Regions from separate parts of the Paenibacillus sp. FSL R5-0527 genome, predicted to be linked through region 1. Evidence: riboswitches for the same ligand, from Rfam matches in the RefSeq annotation. Region 1 holds a riboswitch; each other region holds the start of a gene.
What was found. Region 1 has a riboswitch for cyclic di-GMP ahead of NYE69_RS02050 (transglutaminase-like domain-containing protein). Riboswitches for the same ligand answer to the same signal wherever they lie in the genome.

Region 1 (2,267 bases):
CAATGCCACAACGATTCCACAAACCTTTTTCCTCATAATCTCTCCCTCTGTCTCTACATCACCCTCATTATATTCGGTTCCGATCCGCCTTCCGTGCGCAATTCGGGCCATGCATCCATCGGACAACATGTCGATAGGGTAATTTTCAGTCCATCACCTCCGCTGATCTTTATTGGCGCACGATTAATTGTGCCTGTATTTTCTTCAGAACCAAATGGGCTTCCGCCATTATATATGCCAATACTATACAATTTCTCAACAACGCCAAATAAGCCTTGGACATATCGTCCAAAGCCTATGTTTATTTCGTAAAAATCAATAGTATTTAGCCGGGGAATAACGCGAGGCGTCTTTAATCATGTTGACCCCGGTCTCACTGCTCTTCCAGCCCGCATCGACAGTTGTATCAATGGTTACCCATTGTCCATTCAAATAAACTTCATTCCAAGCGTGGTAAACATCAACGTATTCCGAAGTTCCCATAACAAGCTTGGCCGGAATTCCGATACTCCGCAACATGGAAGCGAACAAGGAGGCATAGTCGTAACACATCCCTTTCCGCCCTGCCAACGTACGGTTGCTATCGGGAAGGTAGTCCGTCAATTCGCTGGCTGCCAGAGTATGATCGTACCGGATCGTCCCGACAATATATTCATAAATAGCGTGCACTTTCTTCTCGTCGGACGGAGCGGATTGGGCAAGCTTCTTCGCAAGCTGGGCTGCCTGATCCCTTTCGCTCCAATCGACATTTTGCACAGAGTTCAAAAACACTTTGCTGTCATCCGCCAGTTGAAGTGTAACGGCCGCTTCCTGAACGATTTTGTATTTGGTACCGCTGACTTGTTCCAGAACGGTAACCTTATATTCACCATTGCCCATCTGGAGCGGAAATACTTCCTGCCGCTTGTCCGGCGAAAGGACATAGGTATATTTGTCACTACCTTTTGCGATCATGAGCTTCGTTTTGGCCCCGGCTTCCGCATCATAACGAATGACGACGGCGCCACGGTCCAACTGCTCCAAACCCAACCAATCTTCGGACGGGGCAGCTTGTACATCCGGAGCCCACATCAATAACGCAAAAAGCCCTACAATAGCGAACACAATGTTGCGCATACTGCAAACTCCCTTCGGCGGCCAGGCTGCCATTGACGTTTCGTCAAGAAGGCCCTGTGGCTTTGCGTCCCTGTCTTTCGACAAGTTTGCTATTTTCGTAATAGAGTTTCACAGATACTGATACATCTTCTCCAAAAAAACAAAAAAGCATCTTCGTTCGGTAGCTGGCTGCCATTGACGTCCGTCAAGAAGGCCCTGTAGCTTTGCGTCCTTGTCTTTCGACAAGTTTGCCGTTATCGTGATCAACTTTTGTGAATCTATCATATCAAATATATGGAATACCATCAAGAGAAAATTTGGAATTTTGTCGAACTATCATTCTTCCCCCGAACTCACTCGAACTCACCCGAAAAAATAGGACCCCACCAAAAAAATAGCACCTATTCATCCGGTGATCACATTCGATAGAATAAAAATGTACTATAATGTTAGTATTTTCCTAACCGTGCATGGGATAGGAGAATCCACTATTAATTAAGGGAGGGTATTTATGAAGCAAAAAGTTTTCAGTTTGTTCCTGGCGCTAGTTATGATGGCCAGCGTCGGCCTGCTATCAACTTCGCCGGTTCGGGCCGCTGAAGGAGCGGGAACGACCACTATCACCTCTATGGATTATTTTTCAGCGTCGGACGGACCTGTCATCACAAAATCAGGGGTTGGACAAGCCAGTTACGGATTTGTGATGCCTAAATTCAATGGAGGCTCCGCCACCTGGAATGATGTGGTCCAAGACTTGGGCGTCAATGTGAAGGTGGGCGGCAGTTGGGTCGATATTGACAGTGCCGGCAGCTTTGTCTACAACCAAAACTGGGGCCACTGGAGCGACAGCGGCTTTAACGGTTATTGGTTCACGCTTTCCGCGACAACCGAAATTCAACTGTACTCCAAAGCGAATGGGGTTACGCTGGATTACACTCTTGTGTTTCAAAACATCAACAAAACCACCATTACGGCGATGACGCCTACACAAGGGCCGCAAATTACGGCGGATACTACGGGCGGCGCCGGCTTTACCTATCCGGTTTTCAACAATGATCCGGCGATCCCCTTTGCAGCTGTGGCCGATGATTTGAAAGTGTACGTTAAACCCGTCAACAGCAGCGAATGGATCGATATTGACAATAATGCGGCCAGCGGCTGGATCTATGATA
Region 2 (2,267 bases), 1.4 Mb from region 1:
GGAGACCGTCAAGCATATGCAGCAAAATAACGCTGCCGTTGGTCGTCTGCTTCAGCACCCCGTTTAAAATGTACTGCGCGTCATGGTCGGAATTCCAATCCAGGGTGGTCACATCGTACAAAGCGAGCGTCTTATACCCCGTGGCCGCGATCACCTTGGCCGTCTCCTTGTTGATCTCCCCGGTTGGAGGCCTGAACAGCATCGCCGGCTGCTGCTGAATCGCTTCGGTGATGATGCGGTGCGCCTTGACCACTTCTTCCTGCAGCTCGTCGGGCGGGATTTGCGTAATCACGGGATGGCTGTAGGTATGATTCGCCACAAGGTGACCCTCTTCGACGATAGCTCTGGCCAGGTTCGGGTTGTTCTCTACGCCGTTGGCCCGCAGAAAAAAGGTCGCTTTGACGTCATGATCCTCCAGGATCTTTAATAGGCGAGTAACCGTCAAATCGCTGCCCCAATCGTCAAAGGTCAGGGCGACGACCTTCTTGCCGTGCGGGTTCCATTTGGCGATGTCGCTGGCGTTATAAATCAGATTATAGTCCGCCTGCTCGTAATCGGGATTGATCCGGGCGGCATCGTATCCCGGGATTTGCTCCAGCGGCTTCCGCTCGCCGCCGTCACGCACCAGCTTTGCGAGCGGCACCAATTTATAGCCTACTTCTTTCGCCGCAGCCGCAATATAGGAAATGGAGGAAACCACCTCGGGATTCACGTCTGTATTTAGCGCAATAATGCCGCCGCGGCTAATGTACTTCCGTATGTAATCGCCGATTTCCTTGGCGCTTTGCATGTCGCTGTCCTTCGGATTGATGTTGTAGGAAACGACGGCCTTTAGTCCGGTTTGCGCCGCCACCAGGCGAACGTCTTCGCTCATACGGGCCCCCCGGGTCCGGACGAACTGCGGCTGCATGCCTGTCGCGTCGGCAATCAAACCGTTGGTACGGTTGATTTCTTTATAAATTTCCTCATAGCTTAAGGTCGTCAAGTCGGCGCGCGTCAACGTATTGTTCTCCACCTCGTGGCCGCGGCTGGCCAGTTCCTTGACCAAATCCGGCTCTTCGGCCGCCCGCATGCCCGGGACAAAAAACGTCGCCTTGATATGATGCTTGTCCAGTTCATCCAATAAGCGCTCGATCGTCTCGCGGTCGCCCAAACCGTCGAACGTTAGGGAAAGCTCCTTTTTGGCCGTATAGACAAAAGACAATGTTTTGCTCGGTTCCCCCGTATATCGGGCAATCGGCTGCTGCTGCAATGAGGCGGTCTGCGCCCCGGACATGGGGGAGGCCCCATTCCCATTGTCCGCCTGCGGACTGGCCCCGCTGCAGCCGGCCACCCAAAACGCTAGCAGAGCTGTGACTAATCCGATCCGAATCGACCGGGCGCCGTTTCCTACCATCGAAATCATTAGTTCACCTTCTTTTGTGAAAGTTAATTTTTTCCAATCAAAATCTTCAAAATAAAAAGACCGCCATACTTACATGGCGGCCGGACAATCATAGCGCAGCTTGCACCGCAATTCTCACCGCGGCTTGCGCACGCTTTAGACTCCAAACTTTGCGTCCTATCCTTTCGAATAGTTTGCCTTTGACTTCGCTTTATTTAATTATTCAAATTTATTATAATCGACTCCGGCTGGAAATCAATCCATAGTTTATGAAAAAAAGCGGATTCACAAAAAAATATTCAGGAATGGGGACCCGTTTCTTTCCATGCCAAACAGCCTAGAAATGGAGCTTAAAGAAGCGCGCCGATAAGTCTGCGGTGCTCTTTTGTATTGCTCCGAGATAATCCAGCAGAAAAATAAAGGCAAAAAATGTTGCTATTCCGGCGATATCCGTTCATTTGGGAGAAATAGAGGTAATTTATGTCGTTATTTTGAAGGGTAGGCGGTTTGTCGTTCCAGTGGGCGGCGGTAGAACCAAAACAAGGGCGCCTGCTCCTGACGGAGAAGGACACCCTTGTTGGTCGATCCGGTTTTCATTAAATTATTCGGTGCCAAGGAAGATATAACGCGCCAGTACGAGCACGGCCAGCACCCACATCAGCCAATGGATTTTGACTTTGTTTTTGGTGAACAGGTTGTTGAATCCGCCCAGAATGACGTAAGAGACCAAACCGGCGGCGATCCCGTTGGCGATGCTTCCGGTAAAAGGCATCAATACGATCGTCAAGAACGCCGGGAATGCATGCAGGAAGTCATCCCATTCGATCGATTTGACCTGGCCGATCATCAGCACGCCGACGATAATCAGCGCCGGAGCCGTTGC
Region 3 (2,267 bases), 5.3 Mb from region 1:
GTTTTCAACACCGGGTTCAAGCGGCCTTCCCTGATTTCGTGATAGGCGATATCGGCCACGCCGGTCAGGCGTTCCAGCGCTTCAAACAGCAAAGCTAATCGTTCCATGTCCATCCTCCTCGCTTGCTAGATTGAGTATCTGTTTAATAGGGACTTCAGTTTTTCGGCTTCCGTCTCAAGCTGCTTGGAAGATTCGAGCGTTTCTTCCATGGCGGTCAACTGTTCTTCCGAGCAAGCCATGATCTCCTTGGTCCCGGCCAGATTGACCTCGGTAATCTCGAGCGTCTGTCTTACGGAGTCCATGATTTGTTCCGTGCTTGCGCTGATCTGCTGCGTCACCGCGGAAACTTCCTGAACCCGGGTGGACACCTGCTCGGCCAAATGCACGATTTGCTGGAACGAATCGCCGGCGGAGGTAACGAGGACGCTTCCGGTCTCGACCTCGGTCATGACCCGTTTCATCGCTTCGATCGATTGATCGGAGCCTGTGCGGATATGGCCGGCCATCTCGGCGATATCCTTGGCCGATGCCGCCGATTGCTCGGCAAGCTTGCGGATTTCGCCCGCGACCACTGCGAACCCTTTGCCGTATTCGCCCGCTCTTGCGGCCTCGATAGCCGCGTTTAATGCCAGCAAATTGATTTGACTGGAAATTTCCGAGATCAGCAGAGTGACCTTGTCGATTTCTTCCGTCCGCTCGCCGAGTTGGTTTACGGTTTGCGACGAAGCGACCGTGGTTTCGTAAATTTTGCTCATTTGGTCAACCAGGCGGTCGATGCCTTCGTTGCCCGCATTCGCCTGAGCCGCGGCCTCGGTCGCTTCCTCCGCCACACCTTGCGCTGACAGGGCGATGTGCTCCATGCCTTTTCCGACTTCTTCAAGCATCAAATGGTTGTTCCGTGCACTTTCGACGAGCTGCTCACTACCTTCGGAAATCATTTTGATCGATTCCGTGACCCCTACAACGAGGTCGTTGCAAAACTCCATATTGCCCGTCAAGTCCCGCGACGTATCGGCTACCTTGGCCGACATGTCCTGCATATGCCCGGCCGCTTCCCTTAATTGGGCGCCGATCAGCTTCAGGTGGCCGGCCAGTTCGCTGAATTCGTCCATCACCTGGACGTCGCCGTCGAAGGCTAAATCGCCTTCCGTCATGGCTTTGGTCCGCTCGGCCATTTTTTGGAACGATTTGTCGAGCAGCCCGGCAATCAGCACGGCCTCCCCCGCGCCGATCAAGGCAAACAGGACGATCATCAGCGCGGCGGCCCAGCCGTTCATCAGTCCAAGCAGATAGAAGATCAGAACGAGCACGATCGCCAGCACCGCAAGCGGTCCGGCAACCAGCAACAACAACTTGCGGGCTAAGCCTTTACCGAAATGTGATAATTTCAAGTTACTTACTCCTTTGCTGTCACTCTAATACCCTTAGCAGCTGCCGTTTTCCGTTTTTCGCCGTTTTAACTTTTTAGAAGCAGGTCCCCTCCTTCCTTGTCCGAAGCTTCGCCGCGACGTTTTAACCTGGCCCCAAGCCCTAATTGAAACCAAAAAAAGACTTTCGCGAAGAAAGTCCGGCGGCCAACAAGCCATGATTCGGCATAAGGTTGGCATCCCGGCGGTCATGATTCCGTTAAGAATTTTAGATCCGTGGCTTTGCGTCCCTGCCTTTCGGCCAGGTTTGCGATTTACATCCTATTCCTTGTATTTGGTTGTGAATGATGGGAGAGTGAAGTCGCGGCGCTCCCACAGATTAGGAATATACTACTTATATCGGAAGGCGGGTCCTGATATTTCATAAAATTTTCGGCAAATTCAAAAAATTTTCAATAATAGGGGACTATAAGAGGATGACTTTGGTTCTAGAAAAAGAAGGGAAAATATAGGTCGAATAGGAAGGATGTACTATATATCCCATTTTAGATTCAAGGTATTGATGGCTGACCTATCGCATACGGCTGGGTTCAGTTTTCCTGGAAAGGCTTAGGTGTTCGAAGCAAAATTGGGTTCGCAGAAAATCTAACGGTTGTAATAGCGGCTATTTGACGAAAAAAGCCCTGTTCAAAATTTTAACGGTTGTGAGAAGCGTTATTTGCCTGAAACTAAGCAAAATGAGCCGGATTTCAGTGAAATAAGCGCTATGGCAACCGTTACAATTTGAAATCAACGTTTTTTAAGCGAATAGCGGTTGTGGCAACCGTTAGATTAGTTGTGGCCAGCGTGAGAGCTCACCGGGCTTGCTTAAGCGAAAATAAAACCGCCGGACGGTCAAGC

Region 2: another riboswitch for cyclic di-GMP. It lies ahead of NYE69_RS08305 (polysaccharide deacetylase family protein); the one in region 1 lies ahead of NYE69_RS02050 (transglutaminase-like domain-containing protein).
Region 3: another riboswitch for cyclic di-GMP. It lies ahead of NYE69_RS25485 (methyl-accepting chemotaxis protein); the one in region 1 lies ahead of NYE69_RS02050 (transglutaminase-like domain-containing protein).

What each region holds. Positions count from the first base shown of each region.
Region 1 is NZ_JBBOYI010000001.1:449,410-451,676, forward strand. Features, by position in the region: gene NYE69_RS02045 (collagen binding domain-containing protein) at 1-36, opposite strand, end outside; gene NYE69_RS02050 (transglutaminase-like domain-containing protein) at 316-1,116, opposite strand; cyclic di-GMP riboswitch class I at 1,130-1,217, opposite strand; cyclic di-GMP riboswitch class I at 1,273-1,358, opposite strand; gene NYE69_RS02055 (glycoside hydrolase family 16 protein) at 1,607-2,267, shown strand, end outside.
Region 2 is NZ_JBBOYI010000001.1:1,873,980-1,876,246, reverse strand. Features, by position in the region: gene NYE69_RS08305 (polysaccharide deacetylase family protein) at 1-1,405, opposite strand, end outside; cyclic di-GMP riboswitch class I at 1,478-1,593, opposite strand; gene NYE69_RS08300 (NCS2 family permease) at 1,986-2,267, opposite strand, start outside.
Region 3 is NZ_JBBOYI010000001.1:5,726,331-5,728,597, reverse strand. Features, by position in the region: gene NYE69_RS25490 (GAF domain-containing protein) at 1-107, opposite strand, end outside; gene NYE69_RS25485 (methyl-accepting chemotaxis protein) at 126-1,391, opposite strand; cyclic di-GMP riboswitch class I at 1,600-1,689, opposite strand.